Regions from separate parts of the Marinococcus sp. LNHM5E3-2.1 genome, predicted to be linked through region 2. Evidence: riboswitches for the same ligand, from Rfam matches in the RefSeq annotation. Region 2 holds a riboswitch; the other holds the start of a gene.

Region 1 (10,022 bases), on a different contig from region 2:
TTCGCCGGTGCTTTTTTGTTCCGCCCGATTTTCCCCGTCAGCAGTCCTTCCCCAAGCGGGCTCCAGATCATTGAACTCACGCCAAGCTCCCGGCCTGCCGGCAGCAGCTCATATTCCGCTTCACGAGCCTCCGGCGTGTAGTAGATCTGCTGAGTGACCGGCGGAATGTAGCCCGGACGCTCTGCGACGGTAAACGTTCTTGCCAGCGCCCATCCGCTGTAGTTAGAAACGCCCCAGTACCGGATTTTTCCGGATTTCACGAGGTTGGTCATTGTTTCCACGGTTTCCTCCACCGGCGTGCGGCCGTCCCAGAGGTGGACAAAATATACATCCAGATGATCGGTGCCCAGCCGTTCCAGCGTCCGATCGATGGACGCTTGAATGTTGCTTCGGGATGCACCGAAAGCGTTCGGATCATTATCAAAATGAAAGCCGGTTTTGGATGTCAGAAGCACTTCGTTCCGCCGGCCTTTAATGGCAGACCCCAAAACGCGCTCGGCATCGCCCTTCGAATACAGATTCGCGGTATCAAACATGTTCATGCCTGCCTCAAGCGATATATCCACGATACGGCGGGCGTCCTTTTCATTAATGCTTCCGGTCGCTTCAAAGCCGTTCGTTCCGCTGAAGGGAATGGTTCCGAGTATATACTTCGGCACGCGCAGGCCAGAGTTTCCAAGATAAATATATTCCATAGTTAAAGCCTCCTGTGTGTTAAATCATTCCTCTGACTGTCCGGTCACCTTCTGTACTTTCAATTACTTTGTTCTTATACCTTGAATGATTTTTCTGCAAACATTTGTAAACGAATACTTTTTAAATTCAGACCAGGATAAAATGCTTCAGCTTTTGATGCTTTACACTCGCTTCTATGGTATGATTTTATTTAATTTCCTTTTATTGGATTAAAAGTTTGCATTGCCGCGTTTTAGGAGGTGACATTATGAAGGAAAAACTGGAGACCGGACGGCTGCTGATGAGAATTCCGGATCCTTCCAGGGATACAGACACTGTTTTCCAGGGCATCCGGCAGTCCCATTCCAGTCTTAAAACCTGGATGAGCGCCTTTCAGGAGCCTCCAACGCCTGCGGGTACTGAAGCCTTTTTAACGGAAGCCTGCGCACAATTTTCCAAAAAGCAGAAGCTGCGCTATCTTTTATTCGAAAAACAGCACTGTTCCTTCGTCGGAAGCGTTGTTATTCAGGAAATTGACTGGCACATTCCGCGCTGTGAGCTTGGCTACTGGATCCTGGACCCTTATCAGCGCAGAGGATTTGCACTCGAGACTGTCATGGAAGCTGTCCGTTACGCTTTGGAGGATCTGGGAATGAACCGGATCGAAGCCTGGACAGATGAGCGGAATTATCCAAGCACCGCCCTGCTTGAGAAGGCCGGCTTTCAGTTGGACGGCATATTTAAAAATGATGAACGGTCCGCTGACGGTACGTCTTTAATAAATTCTGCAGTGTATTCGATTACTACTTAGGACAAAGCTTACAGCCTACATCGTTTTAAATTAGCACTTTTGGCATGAGTAATTATTATAAAAAAGGGGTATTTCTTCAGATACGGGGATTAACCCTGTATAGAATTGCTTATAGTTACAGCTGACTGAATAATATTCATTTTTCTCTGCACCTGATTCAGGTAAAAGAAAAAATGCTTTTTAGGGTTTCCATTCTATGGATTGGAACGCCCTTTTCACTTTATTAAAGGAGTTATTTAAAATATGTCTTCCATCGTATTCGGTTATACTTTTTATGAACAGGAGCTGATCATCGGGACAGCGGTGAGCCTGGATCCTTACCTTCACGGACAGGAAGTACACATGTTTGAAAGCATCGACAAATTGTTTCAGGCGCTTCATCCATTCGCGGTGAACGGGACTCCTGTATGTTTTCTGTCTGATGCCCGTGTGTTGAAAGCCCCGTGGGCCTCATATGATCTAAGCCACAACACGAAAACGCCGCCATGCTTCCATACGTTTGACGACGATAACGGCCAGCCGCTTTTCGAATAAATAACGGAAAATTAATAAAGAGCTGAAGCCGGAGGATGATCTCCAGCTTCAGCTCTTTTATTGTTTTTAGGCTTCCCTCTTAGTAAGGGTCCGACGGAATACCATGCTCTTCAGCCTGCTTGACGCCTTCTTCTGTTTTCGTGGCGCCTGCCGGTCCTCCGTGCGTGGCGTCCTGGTCAGCGCCGTCAGAGGAGCTGCTGTTTTTCAGCCCTTCTTCGACCCGGCGGCCGTAATCCTCATCGCACTTTTTAAAGTGGGCAATCATTTCCTCCTGAATTTCCTTTTTACACGGAATCAGGTTATCAACGAGGTTTTTGATTAATTCATCTTTTTCCCATTCCTTAAACTTACGGAATGTTTCTCCCGCCTGCCGGTAAGGATTCTGGCGGTCGATGGCTTCTTTTTTCACTTCTCCTTCGGTATAAGGAGTGTGCGGCTTGCCGCTCATCTCCGCTTCCTTCAGATTATTCAGCGTGGAAGGCTCGTAGTTCACGTGCGGATTCTGTCCTTCGTCATTATCGACTTTATACGACATCTGTCCGCCGCGCTGGTTGGTGGCGACTTTTTTCTTCGCCTGGTTGATTGGCAGCTGCAGATAGTTCGCACCGACGCGGTACCGCTGCGTATCGGAGTATGAGAACGTACGTCCCTGCAGCATTTTGTCATCGGAGAAATCCATGCCGTCGACAAGGACCCCGGTACCGAATGCCACCTGTTCCACTTCGTTGAAATAGTCCTCCGGATTGCGGTCAAGCACGAGCTTGCCGACCGGGATCCACGGGAACTGCTCCTTCGGCCACAGCTTCGTATCGTCGAGCGGGTCAAAGTCGAGCTCCGGATGATCGTCGTCGCTCATTACCTGCACGCGAAGCTCCCATTCCGGATAATTGCCTTCCTCGATCGCTTCGTACAGATCCTGGGTGGCGTGGTTGAAGTTTTTGCTCTGGATGCTGTCCGCTTCTTCCTGGGTCAGGTTGCGGATGCCCTGAACCGGTTCAAAGTGATATTTCACGAGCACCGCTTCTCCGTCTTCGTTCACCCATTTGTACGTGTTCACCCCGGAGCCCTGCATCTGCCGGTAGTTGGCCGGAATGCCCCACGGGGAGAATAAAAACGTCAGCATGTGCATTGATTCCGGCGTCTGCGACATAAAGTCGAAGATCCGCTCGCTGTCCTGCACGTTCGTTACCGGATCGGGCTTTAATGCGTGAATGACGTCTGGAAATTTGATAGCGTCCCGGATAAAAAAGACCTTCAGGTTGTTGCCGACGAGGTCCCAGTTGCCGTCCTCTGTATAAAATTTCACGGCAAATCCGCGCGGATCACGGAGTGTTTCTGGGGAAGTCCCGCCGTGGATAACAGTGGAAAAGCGTACAAACGCAGGTGTCCGCTTGCCTTCCTCCTGGAAGATTTTTGCGCGTGTATATTTGGAAATCGGTTCATCGCCAAAGGAACCGTACGCTTCAAAATAGCCGTGGGCGCCTGCGCCACGGGCGTGCACTACCCGCTCCGGTACACGTTCGCGGTCAAAATGGCTGATTTTTTCAAGGAATTCATAGTTTTCAAGCGTTGTTGGCCCGCGATTACCGACGGTTTTCGAGTTTTGGTTGTCCCGGACAGGATGACCCTGCCTGGTCGTGAGTGTTCCGTCTTCATTTGTATTCTGCTTATCGTTGTTTTTTTCTTCGTCTTGTTCGCGTTCATTATCGCGATCTTTACTCAATGTATATACCTCCTTTATAAATCTATTGATTTTTACCCGGGGTTATTATGATTTAAACGATTTTTTTGAATTTTTTAAATTCAAGGTATATAGCTATATACCCTAACACAGCAGTCTTTCAAGGAGTATATAATATTCCTGAGACCAGAACGAGGCCGGCAGGATCCTCTTCCCTGCCGGCCTCGTTCTTTGTTAAATCATGTAGTCCCAGGAGTCCTGCTTCGGCTCCGCGGGTGTTTTAAACGGGACGTTGCCCTCGTGTTCCAGAAAGCCTTCGAGGGTCTGGTATTTAATTGCTTCAGCGTATTTTTCATCCCATCCGGCCCGCAGCAGCAGATCCCGGACAGGTCCCTTGAGCTCGACAAACCATACCTGCACGTCCGGCTCCCGGCGGAACATTTCAATGATCTGTTCGAGAGCGCCGATGCCGGTCGTGTCAATGTCATTCACCCCGGACATATCAATCGCGGCCTTCAGCCCGCCGCTCTCTGTTTTACGGCGGTCCTGAATCGTTTTTTCCACCATTTTCACAAAATAGCCGACGTTCGAAAAATGAATACGCGTGTCCGCCCGGACGAGCACCGTACCCGGCACCCGCTTAGCATTCGGGAACCGCTGCAGGTCCAGATAGCTGTGGGTATCCTCCTCATAGCCGATCTCCACGATGTTCGGCCGGGAAATGTGGCGCAGCAGCAGCAGGATGGAAAAACCGATACCGATTAACAACCCCCACTGAATGCCGACGAGAAGCGTCGCAGCAAACGTCACCACCCATATCCATCCGTCCTCCGGCTTCACCCGGAAGGCGTCCTTTAGTGACCGGATGTTAATCAGCCCGGCGACCGAAACGAGAATAATGGCTGCAAGTACCGCGTACGGCAGAAAGTAGAATAAAGACGTGAAAAAGAGAAGCGTGACAAGCACCCCGGCAGCGGTAATAATCATCGCCGCCTGCGAAGCTGCTCCTGTACGGTAGCTGATGGCACTTCTTGAAAAGCTTCCGGTCACCGCGTAGGAGGAAAAAAACGGACCGGCAATATTGGCATACCCGATCGCCCGGATCTCTTTGTTCAGGTTCACACCAAAATCGTTTTTATCGCTCAGCGTTTTTGTGATCGCAAGCGTCTCCATCATCGCAATCAATGCAATCGTCAGGGCAGTCGGGATTAACACCTGCACATCCGCAAGGTTAAAGCCCGGCACGGTAAAATCCGGAAGGCCCTGGGGCACTTCCCCGACGACACTCACTCCCTGGTTGTCGAGGCGGAAAATCCCGACTGCCGCAATGCTTAGTACGACGACAATCAGAGAAACCGGGAGATTGCGTTTTACTTTCCGGCCCCCGATCAGAACCAGCAGGCTCAAGGTTCCAACGAGCAGGGTCGGGATATGTACCTGGGGCAGATGAACGATCACATCCCGCAAAAGCGGGATAATCTGCGTCTGGCTGCCGACACTGATCCCCATAAACTGCCCGAGCTGGCTCATGCCGATCGCAATCGCCACCGCCGAGGTGAAACCGCTGATTACGTTCGGCGAAATAAATTTCACAAACGCGGCGGCATTCAGCAGGCCAAGCGCTACCTGCATCACCCCGACCATGACCGTCAGCAGCAGCACGAGTGCCACGTAATCCGGCGTCGCCGGCTCAGCGTACAGCGACACCCCGGAAAAAACAAGAATCGACGCCATCGCCACCGGCCCGATAGCCAGATGCTTTGATCCGCCGAACAGGGCGTAGATTAAAAGCGGAAGCAGCGAGGCATACAGCCCCATCACCGGCGGCAGGCCGGCGAGAACGGCGTAGGCCATTCCCTGCGGCACAATCATAATAAAAATCGTAAAGCCCGCAGCCATATCCTTTTTCAGCGACTGATTATTGTATTCCTGCGGCATGCTTAATATGTTTTTTGTCCTCCGGCGCATAAATCCTTCCTTCTTTCTCCGTGAACTTGCAAAGTGTTCAATCTCTCTCTTATAAATCATGAACCATAACTGCTTAAAAGAAAAGCCCGCGCCGTACCTTTTTGTAAAAACAGACTAACGCCGCCAGCAACACAAAGGCAGACACCCGGAGGTCCCTGCCTTATTTTTCCCATTCGTTTTTCAGCTCTTCTTTGATTTCGGCTTTCAACTGCTCATATGCGGCTTCATCCATCTGTTACTTCTTTACACGAAGCAAACGTTTACCAAATGCTTTTATGTTGAAAGCAATCATCAGCAGAGCGCCGACGATCAGCATATCCATAAGCAAGTCCACGGCTCTTCCCTCCTCAAGACAACGTGACTTCAACCTAGCCGCTGTTCTGTAAAAAGGCTTTAATTTGTTCACGGTGCGCGTCGGTGTCCGCCCTGGCCTCTTCTGAATAGGAGAGGGAATAGGTGCCTCCCTTCGCGTAAAACGTGTACGTAATCGGCCCACTCTGGATATCCCGGCCCACCGGACGTCCCCCAATACTGAGCACGTCATCGTGAGCGCCGAATACCATCTGATCGCCCGCTTCGTAATTTAAAATAATGTGAATGTCGTTGCTGTTGATGCCGTACACAAGCCGTGTACTGTAGTCCTCTTCATACCGGTGCCGGTTGCCCGCGTCCTGAAAATAAGGAAGAAGCTCGTCCTCTTCTTCCTCGCTGTACCAAATCTCCACTTCCTCGGGCTCCCCCTCTTCATTCTCGTTAATCTGCGCCCTCGAAACCGGTGCATCGTTCAACAACGGAAGCGGCACTTCTTCTCCCCATTCCGTTTCTATATTTCCAGGGACCTCTTCCTCTTCCTCCGTATAGTAAGAAGGTACGGAACAGGCGCTTAAAAGGATGAATATGCCAGCTGCCCCGGCAGAAAAGATCTTTTTTATCATGTATTTCCTCCGCTCGCATGATTGGCGTTACCATCCCGATAGTAAAGCTACCGGCTTTTTTTCACCACCCGGGTGCCCGCAAGAAAATCGTGCAGGGCCCGTTTGTCCTTACGGACAAGCACCATAATTATACTCGTGATCATCAGTATGTATAGAGTAATTCCGTACAAAATATTAGCTACGAGCACGCGCATCAGCATTGCCCCGATGCCAAGCTTCCTTCCGTCCATTTTCACAATCTGAATGCCCATGGCATACTTCCCGACCGTCTGGCCCTGCCATACTATCGGCAGAATCATGGAATATAGAAGCGATCCGGCACCGGAAAATATATCGACATTCACTTCATCGGGGTTGATCCATAGCATGGCCAGCATACTAATGAGAAGAATGGGGAAAGAAAGCAGGAGGCCGTCAATAACAATAGCGAGCAGCCTGCTGCCAAAACCGGCAGGTTCCTGTTGCATACATACACTCCTTTAATCACTCTTGTTGTAAGCTCTTCTTTTCTATTTTTTCATAATAATCTAATTTTTGGAAGTGACAATCTCCCTGGTTCCTTAATTTTCCAACGAGGTTCTCAGTCTGTCGGGAACAACGCAGTGTTCAGCCGGCCCATCACCAGCACATTGTAAAACGCGCCACGGGCAAAATGGGCTTTACGGAGCGTACCTTCTGGTTCAAACCCGCGGCTTTTATACAGCTGTACTGCGCGCGTGTTTTCTTCCACCACATCGAGCTCCAGCCGGAATAAGCCTAAATAATTATCGGCGATATCCAGCAGATGATCAAGCAGACGGCTGCCGATCCCCCGGTTCTGAAACTCATCGTGCACCGCCATGGCAGTCATGCCGTAGTAATGCAGCTTACCGCTCAGCACCTCCAGAGAGCCGATACCGACGACCCGGCCGCCGTACTCGGCAACAATCACATGATCGTTCGCCGTCAGCCCTTCAATAAATGACTGGCTGGAGGTTCTTCGCTCCGAAGGGAGTCCCAGCGTATAATGCATGACAGAAGGCTGGCGCCGGAGAATATTAATGTCTTTTTCATCTTCTGCCATGACGGGGCGCAGAATAATTTGTTCGCTCATAGTCGCATCCCTTCATTTCTTTCGGTAAATTGGTTTATTATTCCAGGCTAACAGGCTGCATCCAGTATATCGCTCTCATGCCAGCTGTCAAAAAATAGGTTTACTTTTCCAGACCGGATGTTTACACTAAAAGTAACAAAATATTGGTTTTGCAGATGAATGTATTGGGAGAGCCTGTAGAATATTACAGCACCGAAGGAGCAATTCTTCCCACCAGCCGGGAAGAAAAAACTCTCAGGTACCAGGACCAGTACAGGATGCACCTCTGGAGAAGGTATGCGTACCTGCCGAAGAAGAAAATTCTTGTCAAAGAATGAAATCTTTCAGGCACACAGACAGAGAAACGGCGATTCAGGCCGTTTCTCTGTCTTTTTTTGCATTAATGTAATCGTTTTCAATTCAAATTTGGAGGAATCGCTATGGAGTTTGACAGCTGTTTTGATATTATCGGCCCGATTATGGTCGGTCCCTCGAGCTCTCACACAGCGGGGGTCGTATCGATCGGGAAATTTGTGCACGACTGGCTGGGAGAGGTCACAGATGTGACAATCACGTTCTACGGCTCTCTCGCCTCCACCTATCAGGGACACGGCTCGGACAAAGCCATAATCGGCGGCCTGCTCGGATTATCCGCCCACGACACCAACGTCCGGAGTGCGTATGCGCTGGCCAAAGACGAAGGCCTTCGTTACGACTTCCAGTTCTGTCCGGGCACTCCAGGCGGATGCCACCCGAACACTGTACATCTTCAGGCATCGTCCGGCATAGAAACCGTCCGCGTATCCGGCGCCTCCATCGGCGGCGGAGTGGCCTGCATTTATGGAATTAACGGTCATGACACCAGCATTAATTTGGGAACGGGTCCGGATATTTTATCGATTGCAGCCCGCACGAAAAAGGAGGCGTCATTTATATGAACGATACCATTGAAAGTATTGTACAGGAATGCATGGCTCAGGACATTTCCATTGGCGAGTGGATGCTGCGCCGTGAGGTTCGCCGCTCCAATTTTTCCCGGGAGCAGATTTTCGGACGCATGCAGGAGCGGCTGCAGGTAATGAAGCAGGCGGTCCGGGACGGAGTGAGTGACATTACGGAAACAGAGAGCAGGCTCTCGGGCGGTGATGCTTACCGGATGCATCAGTATAATCAAAACACCGACCCGTTATCCGGACCGGTCATCAGCACGGCGATGGAAGCAGCGATGGCCACGTCGGAAAGCAACGCAAAAATGGGCCTTATCGTCGCAACTCCCACGGCCGGGTCCGCAGGTATACTACCGGGCATTCTGGTCTCTCTCCAGGATAACCGCAGCATCGATGATGACACCCTGACGATGGGGCTGTTCACAGCAAGTGCCATCGGTTACGTATTTGCGAATCACGCCTTTATTTCCGGCGCGGCAGGCGGCTGTCAGGCGGAAATTGGCTCAGCGACGGCCATGGCTGCGGGCACGATTACGGAGCTGCAGCATGGCTCCCCGGAGCAGGCAGCCCACGCCACCGCAATAGCAATGAAGTCCCTTCTCGGACTCGTATGTGATCCGGTTGCCGGGCTCGTCGAAGTGCCGTGCGTGAAAAGAAACGTCATCGGCACCTCCATCGCTTTTTCAGCGGCCGATATGGCTTTAGCGGGCATAACCAGCCGCATCCCCTGCGATGAAGTTATTCAGACGATGCATACGATCGGCCGCGACATGCCGGGCAGCCTGAAAGAGACTGCTGAAGGAGGGCTTGCCCAGACCCCGACGGGAAAAGAAGCCGCCCGGAGGTTGTTTCAGCGGCCCTGCAGCTTATGAATCCCGGGCTCTAAATTCCACATAAGAGGTGAAGCTATGAACGAACGCCGTTTTTTTCAAATCTGGTTCGGTACTCTCACTCTCGTCAGCTTATTGTTTACGTACTGGGCTATAGCGGTTTCCGCCCTTCTTTTAGGCATTTTCTGCTTTATTTCTCCAAGGCCCAATGAAACGTAAATCCCTGAAACAACTCAAAAACGGCTTGATTATGGCTCCCGCCAGGCTCAAGCCGTTTTCTTTACTGTTCATATTCTATTTAAATTCCAGGCATTCTGCTTTCTGTTTCACCCCTGACGTGCTATTCTTACTATAAGTCCCTATAAAGGAGGTCATTGCCATCGACCATTTTGCATATGTACTTCAACGTCCCAAAAACCAGGTATACATAGGAACAGCCGCCGATATCCGCTCACGCTTCGGCAGCTCGGAACCCGTTTATTTTTGTTCCGAGGATGAACTGCTCGCCAGCTTAAACGCCTTTCGCGATGAAGAGCTTATCATCACTACCGTTAGTGACCTTCCAGTGA
Region 2 (10,022 bases):
GGCATCGTAGTGTTCGTGAGCAGAGAGGTAAAAGAAACGGCTGTGTGTTCTGCATAGTTGGCGTCAGCTACAGTCGTAACAATATAGGGAGAATAATAAGACATAACAAGCACTCCTTCGTGGGGTAATAGAAATAATCTGTTTTAGTCACAGAAGCACCCGGTGCATGTCTGGAACTAAAAAGAATCAGCTGTCAGGCTTTTTCTTTTCAGCTTATGATTAGCTCCCAATGGTCTAACTCATTGCTGCTGAAGCAGGTTTTATTCACTTTTAAAAACAGCATAAAAATATGCAGGTAACTATACATATATCCTTCATGCATCTTTTTGAAACAAAATGATAGCGAATGAATAAAAAATAAGCTTTTGGAACTAGGGTTAAAGCAGGTGGAATGGAAGATGTCTAAAAGAAGATGGCAAAAAGCATGTATCAGAGGAATGGCTGCATGTTAAAGTGAAGGAGAACAGAATAAGGAAGGGGACAAAATAATGGAAATGAGTGAAGTCACCGCCAAGCTGATAGAAGCAAAAAACAGGAAGCGAGCTACTTATCAGGATCTAGCTGAAGCTGTGGGCCGCAATAAAACCTGGGTTGCTGCTGTTATTCAGGGACAGGCATCAATGGACGAAAAAGAAGCAGACGCGCTCATTAACTACCTCGAAGTTCCTTATGAAGAAATCAAGCATGAACTGATGGCTGTACCGTACAAAGGTTCTTTAAGCGAAGGGGTTCCAACAGACCCGCTTATTTACCGTTTTCACGAAATTACTCAGGTATACGGAACGACATTAAAGGAAATCATTCATGAGGAGTTTGGTGATGGTATTATGAGCGCCATCGATTTTAAAATGGATGTAGAACGCGAGGAAGACCCAAAAGGAGACCGGGTGGTTGTCACATTGAACGGCAAATTTCTACCATATACTAAGTGGTAAACGAGTAAATACAATAGAGCCGCCTTTCCATCAAAATGGTAAGGCGGCTCTATATTTATAAAGCTTATAAGTAGATTAATCTATTACAGTTACTTCCACGCTTCGGCGGCCGAAGGAATAAGCTTCGGACTTGCTTGGAACGTGAACGTCAATACGGTTTCCGTTTATCGCTCCGCCGGTATCCGCTGCGGTATAAGTACCCATACCTTCAATTTGTACTTCAGAGCCAAGTGGAATAACGTCAGGGTCTACAGCGATTACTTTCGCATAGCGGTTGGTATTTAGGTTTACACCGGTAGCTGTAATACCGCTGCAGCCTGCGCAGTCTGCTGTATAAGCAGTGGCTTCGACTGTCATGGACTCTCCGCCGGAGGTATCTTCAGAACTGCTGCTTTCGGAAGTGGAGGCAGATTCTACTGCTTCATTATCACTGTCGTCTGCTTCAGAGCTTTCTTCAACATCGTTTTCACTTGAGCTGCTGGAGCTTTCTCCGTACAGCGCTGCTTTTGTATTTGGCCCGATGATGCCGTCGACCGTAAGACCTTCATCAGCCTGAAAATCACGTACAGCTGCTGCAGTAATCGAACCAAAAATCCCGTCTACTTCATAATCGTAATATCCTTTATCATCGAGTACAGATTGGGCTTCGGATACAGAGTCATTGGAGTCCCCCTGGACTAGCAGGCTGTCTGATGCGTCACTTACCGCTGGTGCTGCAAAAGCTAGAGCTGTACCAAGAACTGCGCCGCCGATCCAATGTGAAGCTTTCGTAGATTTCATCATGGTTGAAAAATTCCTCCTCGGAGAGTATAAAAATTTTTTTATTTAGTAAGCATTAAGGGTGAATGGACATAAACGAATTAGTATAGGATGCGTATATTTTGAAATAACCTATCGCACGTTTGTAAATTTAACTCGCAGGAGAAGAACTTTCAAGCGAATAGGACGAATGTAATGCAAACGTAACAAGATTAAGCTTTATGAAATATATGAGAAATTATGTGTAATATTTATAAAAAGCTTATAAATAAAGGGTTTCAGGGCAATTGAACTTAAGATTTCAGTGAAAAAATGAATGTAATATTACAAATGAAAAACGTGAGAAAAATAACCTAATTTTGATTTTTCATGAGGAATGAACTAATCTATAAAAATCAGTAAAGCCAAAATATGCTGCAGAAGAAAAAAGGGACAGGGCGGAGAGAAAACACTCCGGCAGTACAACAAAAAACCCCCTGAATCATCAGGAGGCCTGCAGAAAGCTATGTGGAAAAACATAAATCGTGAGAAATTAGTTGTGCGTCAGTCGTTGCTTAAATGCTGATAAAGAGTGATTTTAAGTAAATCTGTCAGGACAGTCAGAGGGATATTTGACATCGACCATCCTTTTTCCATGGCTTTTTCCTTTGTTCTGTTCCAAATATTGTCGTCTTCGGCAACATCGATGAAATCATGGCCGGCAAATGTAATTTTAATATTATGGTAGCTTGTCACCTGCTTACTCAAGGTTTTATGCCGGGTAGCCTCGATCAGGCCTCCATCGGTGAGCAGATACATATAATAATCGGTTTCTTCGTTTTTAGATGTGAGGCTGAATCCGGGCTTTTGCTCTTTCAGATCAATCAAAAGCTTCCTGATTGATTCCATGTCTCTTTCCATAACCATTTTATCTTCCACCTTTTTTATACTTACTGAAATTATAATATTGGGACTGGCTTAAATGCCAGAAAAGATTTACGTACCCGGGTGCTTTGATAAGAAATATTGTCATACGCACCTGTTAAAAAAGAAGCCGGGAAACGCCGGCTTCTTTTTCCGAATGCTTATTGCCAGACGTCTTCGGCAAGAGAAACAACGTGGCGAACTTTCGCCCATTGCTCTTCTTCAGTGAGGATATTGCCTTCTTCGGTAGAAGCAAAGCCGCATTGAGGGCTTAAACCAAGTTGTTCAAGTGGTACATATTTTTCTGCTTCCTGCAGTCTGGATTTAATTAAATCCGTATCCTCAAGTTCAGGGAATTTTGAAGTGATTAAACCGAGAACTACCTGAAGATCGCTGCGGTTCACATACTTTAAAGGCTCAAAGCCTCCGGAGCGCTCGTCATCAAATTCCAGCAGGAGGGCGTCGACGTTTAATTTACTGAACATATATTCTGAAACGGCGTCGTAGCTGCCGCTGGATGCATAGGTGGACTTGTAGTTGCCGCGGCAGACATGCATATATATCCGCATATCTTCAGGTTTATCAGCGATCGCTTCATTGACAGTGTTTACAAACATTTCCAGCGTTTCTTTCGGGTCCAGGCCTCGTGCTTCAAGCAGGCCGCCGGAAAGTACGAGGTCCTTATCCTTTTCAGCTCCGAGAAATAAAGACCAGGTTGTATCATCAAACTGAAGGTGGCGGCAGCCAGCCTTGTAAAGAGCCTGTATCGTATCCTTGTACACCTGCACGAGGTCTGAAAACAGCTCAGCTTCCGACTGATAGACATTTTTTTCTTCTTCGGTTACAGTCCGGAAAATAAACATGCTCGGACTTGGAACTGTCACGCGGGCGGCGTGCTCCCCTTTCAGGCTGTGCAGAAATTCGTACTCGCGGACAACAGGGTGGTCGCTGAAGGCTAATTTATTAACAACTTTAACCCCCTCGGCTTTTGTTTCCGTATTGTCGCTGAATACAAGCCCATGGTCCAATTTAATAAATTCTGCCCCTTCGACCTCCTGCATAAAATCGAGATGGAACCATGCGCGGCGGAATTCACCATCTGTTACGACCGGAAGACCAGCTTCTTTTTGTTTTTCAACAAGAGCAGCAATTTCTTCATTTTCAATGTCCCATAGCGCCCTGGCGCTTAACTCTCCCTCTGTGTACTGCTGGCGGGCTTTTTTGAGTCGCTCCGGACGGAGAAAGCTTCCTACGTGTTCTGCGCGAAACGGTGCTTTTGTCAAACCATCCACTCCTCTGTAATATGTAATGAGTCAAAAATACCTGTATATTTTGCCTACTAATAGTATATGGAAGCCGATGATGTTTTGTCTACAGAAACCGTTGGAAGCAGAGCGTACTTCCAGGAAAATGAAAAACGGTAGTAACTTCTTTCTTAGCAGGCAGGCTAAGGACGCCGCTGAAAGACAATCACCGGCTCCCCGAGGTCGTTTGTGTGACAAACAGTCTTGTAAGCGGAAAATAAACGGTAAAGGCCGTTAAAGCCTTTCAATTTGATTACAAACGCAATATCTTTCATACTCAACTTTTCTCCAGTGAGAGCGTAAATCGTTTTTTTCGGCCGGAAGCTGTTGTCCATTTTGTCAGCGGTCTGCTTATCGATTTGCTGAAAAATGAGAATAGCTTTGAGCTGGCTTGCAAATTCGCCTTCTGCCTTCATGGCAGGGGCTTTTTTCTTTCGCGCCCGGTTTAGCGCGGACGGTTTTTCTACGAGGGTCATTATAAAATTCCTCCTGACAATAGTTTGCTGCTTTTCTTTCCATACCCCGAAAGCTGCCTCATTCAACCCAGCCGTTTATAGCGTTTTGAAGGAAGTTTATGAGAATAGAAAACCGTGAATAAAATAATCATCTCCAGCAGAAAGAAGGAACGGCCTGTGATTGAAATATTGATTGAACATGTACCGAGTACACTGCTGCATCTGCTGACCGGCGCGGCAGTAATGTATATATTTTACGGAAATCCGGATTTAATTGTTTCACAACGCTTGAAGGTGATGGCATTCGGTGTGATGGTGATTGTGCCTGATATCCCGAAGCTGTTTGGTAATTATATTTTTCATACGCTGCTGACGGTGCCATTTATTGCGGCAGCGTTCGCTCCGGTTGTCCGCCACGTGCTCGGGGGAGGATTCCCAAAAGCCTGGACAGCTTCATTTTTTACGCTGGCCGTCGGCTCCATGCTGATTGACTTTCTGGGAAACGGTACTCAGTTTTTATTCCCAATAACCTCGAAGAATTTTTCTTACCCTCTGCTTTATCAGGAATGGTGGGTAATCGTACCGCTTGCGGGTGTCCTGGGGACGCTGGCTGTATGTGGAAAAAGAAATATTTCGCCCCGGCAGACATAAAAAATACATGAAAACCTCTTCAATTCCAATGAATATATTAGTAAACTTATAGTATATTTAGACTAGGAATTCTATTTAAAAGAAAAGAGGATGTCATGCGAAAATTGTATTATGGATTGACGTGCGGGATTTTCCTTTTGAGTGGCTGCAGCAGCGCCGGGGAAAATGAAAATTCTGAGACACAGAATGAAGCCTCGGAGGCGCAGAATGAAAATTCAGAAGCACAGACAGAAGAAGATTCCAAAAATCAGAAGCAGGAAGATGAAAGCATTACGATTGGCGCGGCGGGAGACGTTTTGCTGCACGGGCGTGTATATAAAAGAATGGAAGAAGACGGGGAGTACGATTTCACTCCGGCGCTGAAGGCAGTTGCTCCGATGCTTGAAGAACCGGATTACACGATTGTGAACCAGGAATCAATACCCGGCGGCGAGGAGCTTGGTTTATCGGCTTATCCTTCCTTTAACAGTCCATATGCAATTGTAGACGACCTTCAGGATGCCGGAGTGGACATGCTCTCCGGAGCCAATAACCATACGCTTGACCGTGGAATGGAGGCTGTAAACAATGCGATTAATCATTATGAGCAGACAGGTATGGGTTACGTAGGAATCTATAAGGACGAGGAAGATGCAGAGCGGCAGCGTATTGTAAATGTGAAGGACGTAGACATGGGGGTGCTTTCCTATACATACGGGCTGAACGGCATCGAGGTGCCGGAGGGGCATGAATATGTCGTGCAGAAAATTGATAAAGAACAAATACAGGAAGATGTCGAAGCGATGAGAGATGACGCGGACATCGTAGTCGTCAATATGCACTGGGGAAATGAATACGAGCGCCTTCCGAATGAAGAACAAAAAGAGCTGGCCCAATTTCTTGCAGACCAGGAAGTGGACGTAGTTATTGGTCATCACCCTCACGTGCTTCAGCCGATGGAATGGGTGGAGGGTGAAGAAGGAAATGAAACGCTTGTTTATTATTCTCTCGGCAATTTCTACTCCGGTCAGGATCAGGAATATACCGATACAGGCGGTATTGCTACATTCGATGTGGAAAAAGACGGCGAAGACGTGAAGATTACAGAGCCTAACGTTGATTTTACCCAGGTTGTACCGGGCCCTGAGGATCAGTACACAGTGAAGCCGATGGCCGAAGCAGACCACCCTGCTGAAGGTGGTGAAACCGAAGAGGATCTGCGCGAGCATGTGTATCAATGGATCGAAGCAAACGATTAAAATACTAACCGTCTGAAACTGGGCGGGAATGCATAAATAATTTCATTTACTGTATTAAGATATTAAAAGACCTCTAATTTTAAATCAGAGGTCTTTATTTTTATGCGCCAAACCCATTAATGAACGGGTTGGAATCCATTTCGGCTTCGATATCGGTGAAGGGGCCGTGGCCGCAGGCTACTATTGTATTTTCCGGGAGTTCAAGCAGCTGCTCGTGAATAGAGGCTAGCAGAGTATCCATGTCGCCTCCGTAAAGGTCAGTACGTCCAACACCACCTGAAAACAATACATCGCCGGAGAAGACTGTGTTGGTTTCTTTATGCCAATAGGAAACACTTCCCGGCGAATGGCCCGGTGTATGAAGCCATTGGAATTCAAAGCTGCCGAATTGAAGCGTTCCTTCGGACTGCAGAAGGTGATCCGCGGGCTTTGCAGTAAACGCAGCCTCCGGCATCATGCGTCCGGAGCCGTTTTTTTGGGCGTCCCCAGGCCAGTCCCTTTCATGCTCATGAAGATAAACAGGGATATTGTAGGCTTCCCGCACGGCATCAAGCGCACCGATATGATCAAAATGGGCGTGTGTTAACAGAATGACAACAGGACGCATCTCGTTTTCCTGAAGATAGGTGAGCAGTTTATCGGCATCCCCGGCCGGATCAATAATTACGGCGTTTTTATCATTATCGTACAGAACATAGCAGTTTGTCTGCAGTGGTCCCAGTGGAAGCTGTTTCCAGTTCATAGTTTCCCTCCAATTTTTATGCTGATTTTAGTATAAACAATATTACAGTGAGAAGAAATGATTGATCCAAAGTGATAAACGAATGATGCAGTACAATTTATCGGAAATGTTCGGGTTAATTTTTTTCAGCATTGGTTTTTATCTGAATTAGTGATAGAATATGAGCAAATAAAGATGTACATATAATGCGCGGATGATGGTAAGGGGAGAGACTGCCAGGCAGCGCCGAAGGAGCAAGCCGTAACAGGTGAATCTCTCAGGCAAACAGACTCTTACTGGACGCTCCTCTGGAGAGCGCTTCTTTTAGAAGCCACCCACGAAGACACTCTTTCCGTACGACGGAAAGGAGAAACTTTCTGGTTATAGGACAGAGCTTCCATATCTTATGGAGTTCTGTCTTTTTTATGCTTTTTCTTGTTTTGATTTTTCAGAAAATAATGATGAGGTGATTTTCTTGGCAGAATTAAAACGAACACCCCTGTATCCGGTATATGAAAAACACGGAGCAAAAACCGTCGATTTTGGCGGATGGGAAATGGCTGTTCAGTTTTCCGGCATCAAAGACGAACACGAGGCGGTTCGTACAAAGGCTGGTCTGTTCGATGTTTCCCATATGGGTGAGGCGATCGTAGAAGGAGAGGGTGCTGCTGAATTTCTGCAGTATATGCTCACAAACAACATAAAAAATGCAGAACCCGGAAAAGCACTTTATACCGCCATGTGTTATGAAGATGGAGGTACGGTTGACGATCTGCTCGTGTACCAGCTCGAAAAAGAAAAATACATGCTCGTTTTGAACGCAGCTAACATTGAAAAAGATCAGGAATGGCTTCGCCGCCACGTAACGAAAAACGTAAGTATTACCGATATTTCGAAAGAAACTGCACTAATCGCTGTACAGGGCCCGGTGGCAGAAACGGTGCTGCAGAAAGTAACCGATGCTTCTCTTGCAGAGATTCTGCCATTTCGTTTTGCTGCCGGTGCTTCAGTCGGAGAAGCGGAAAATATTATCATCTCAAGAACCGGCTATACCGGAGAAGACGGCTTTGAATTATACTGCCAGGCTGAAGAGGCCATCCGCTGCTGGGAGACGATCATGGAAGCAGGAGAATCCGAAGGACTCATTCCATGCGGTCTCGGCGCTAGAGACACCCTGAGGTTTGAAGCGAAGCTGCCGCTCTACGGCCAGGAGCTGAGCGCAAATATTACGCCGCTTGAAGCAGGCATCGGCTTTTGCGTAAAGCTGAAGCAGGAAGATAATTTCATTGGTAAAGAAGCTTTAAAAAAACAAAAAGAAGCGGGATTAAAACGTAAACTTGTCGGGATCGAAATGGTTGATAAAGCAATTCCGCGCCCGGGTTACATGGTACACAATGATGACGGAAAGGAAATCGGCTGGGTAACTACGGGCACTCAGTCGCCGACGCTGAAAGCAAATGTGGGACTTGCACTTCTGAATATTGGATGGACGAATCTCGGTCAGGCTGTCGAAGTGGATGTGCGGGGTAAAGCCAAACGCGCAAAAGTGGCAGCTGTGCCCTTTTATAAACGGGAAAAATAAACAGAGGAGGCACCAGAATGGATTATCGCTATCTGCCGGTAACCGGCGAGGATAAAGAAGAAATGCTTAAAACGATCGGTGTGGATTCGATCGGTGAATTGTTTGAGGACGTACCGGAAAATATTCGCTTTTCCAAAGAAATGAATCTGCCGAAGGCTCTTGGCGAAACGGATCTTCTAAAGGAAATGAAGCGCCTCAGTAACAGAAATACCAGCGTGCAGGACTGCGTCTCCTATCTCGGGGCAGGGGTGTACGAGCATTATATACCGACAGTCGTCGATCATGTGCTCCGGCGCTCGGAATTTTACACGGCATATACTCCGTACCAGCCGGAGATTTCGCAGGGCGAGCTGCAGGCAATCTTTGAATTTCAAACGATGATCAGTGAACTTACGGGAATGGATATCGCTAATTCGTCTATGTATGACGGACCGACAGCGCTCGCAGAAGCAGCACTGATGGCCGCAAGTGAAAACAGGGGGAGGCGCCGTACCATCGTCGTCTCTGGAACGGTTCACCCTGAAGCGCTCGATGTATTGAGCACATACGCTGCCGGGCCCGGACTTACAGTGAAAATCGTTCCCGAAAAGGACGGGCATACGGACATGGCTAAGCTTGAAGACATGATTGATGCTGATACCGCAGGAGTGATTGTGCAGTACCCAAACTTTTACGGTACTATTGAAGATTTAGCTGCTGTAAGGCAGGCAGCCGATAAAGAAAACTCGCTGATGATTGTGTCGGCAAATCCCCTTGCGCTCGGCGTCCTGACGCCGCCGGGAAGTTTCGGAGCGGATATTGTGGCAGGAGACGCTCAGCCGCTTGGTATTCCAATGCAGTTTGGCGGACCGCACTGCGGATTTTTTGCCACCACTAAAAAGCATATTCGGAAGGTCCCCGGGCGTCTTGTCGGACAGACGGAGGATGAAGACGGAAGCCGGGGTTATGTACTGACGCTGCAGGCAAGAGAGCAGCATATCCGCCGGGATAAAGCGACATCCAACATTTGTTCAAACCAGGCTCTGAACGCGCTGGCTGCTTCTGTCGCAATGACGGCTCTCGGTAAAAAAGGGCTGAAGGAAACGGCAGAAAGAAATGTTAAAAGTGCTCATTTCTTTAAACAGCTGCTCAAACAAAAAGGCATTGAGCTTGTCCATGAGGCACCATCGTTTAATGAATTTGTGGTTGACCTCGGCCGTCCAGTGGCAGAAGTGAATGAACAGCTATTCAGGCAGGGGATCATCGGCGGGTATGATTTAGGTGAAGTGTCGGCGGATAAAAAAGGCCAGATGCTCGTATGTGTGACTGAACTTCGCACAAGAGAGCAGCTGGAAACATTTGCCAAACATTTGGAGGTGCTTGTACATGAAACAGCCTAACCAGCCGTTAATTTTCGAACAAAGCAAACCAGGGAGGGTAGCGTATTCCCTTCCTGAGACAAATATACCTGAACAAAGCCTGAGCGATATTTTGC

The links. A riboswitch is a leader RNA that binds a small molecule or an ion and turns the genes downstream of it on or off. The one in region 2 is predicted to bind glycine.
Region 1: it holds a riboswitch for glycine, as region 2 does, so the genes downstream of both, ACTRXH_RS03480 (serine dehydratase beta chain) here and gcvT (glycine cleavage system aminomethyltransferase GcvT) in region 2, are expected to answer to the same signal.

The regions. Positions count from the first base shown of each region.
Region 1 covers NZ_JBQLIB010000001.1:676,200-686,221, reverse strand. Annotated here, with positions in the region: gene ACTRXH_RS03520 (aldo/keto reductase) at 1-695, opposite strand, end outside; gene ACTRXH_RS03515 (GNAT family N-acetyltransferase) at 944-1,486, shown strand; gene ACTRXH_RS03510 (hypothetical protein) at 1,730-2,020, shown strand; gene ACTRXH_RS03505 (catalase) at 2,100-3,743, opposite strand; gene ACTRXH_RS03500 (SulP family inorganic anion transporter) at 3,936-5,669, opposite strand; gene ACTRXH_RS03495 (hypothetical protein) at 6,038-6,604, opposite strand; gene ACTRXH_RS03490 (RDD family protein) at 6,652-7,071, opposite strand; gene ACTRXH_RS03485 (GNAT family N-acetyltransferase) at 7,185-7,697, opposite strand; glycine riboswitch at 7,853-7,957, shown strand; glycine riboswitch at 7,961-8,038, shown strand; gene ACTRXH_RS03480 (serine dehydratase beta chain) at 8,117-8,614, shown strand; gene sdaAA (L-serine ammonia-lyase, iron-sulfur-dependent, subunit alpha) at 8,611-9,495, shown strand; gene ACTRXH_RS03470 (hypothetical protein) at 9,532-9,672, shown strand.
Region 2 covers NZ_JBQLIB010000012.1:24,441-34,462, forward strand. Annotated here, with positions in the region: gene ACTRXH_RS12765 (glycosyltransferase family 8 protein) at 1-104, opposite strand, end outside; gene cynS (cyanase) at 489-935, shown strand; gene ACTRXH_RS12775 (3D domain-containing protein) at 1,011-1,718, opposite strand; gene ACTRXH_RS12780 (DUF2513 domain-containing protein) at 2,238-2,600, opposite strand; gene ACTRXH_RS12785 (5-methyltetrahydropteroyltriglutamate--homocysteine S-methyltransferase) at 2,759-3,889, opposite strand; gene ACTRXH_RS12790 (hypothetical protein) at 4,045-4,377, opposite strand; gene ACTRXH_RS12795 (hypothetical protein) at 4,534-5,007, shown strand; gene ACTRXH_RS12800 (CapA family protein) at 5,103-6,245, shown strand; gene ACTRXH_RS12805 (MBL fold metallo-hydrolase) at 6,346-6,987, opposite strand; glycine riboswitch at 7,181-7,269, shown strand; glycine riboswitch at 7,273-7,360, shown strand; gene gcvT (glycine cleavage system aminomethyltransferase GcvT) at 7,442-8,548, shown strand; gene gcvPA (aminomethyl-transferring glycine dehydrogenase subunit GcvPA) at 8,566-9,927, shown strand; gene gcvPB (aminomethyl-transferring glycine dehydrogenase subunit GcvPB) at 9,914-10,022, shown strand, end outside.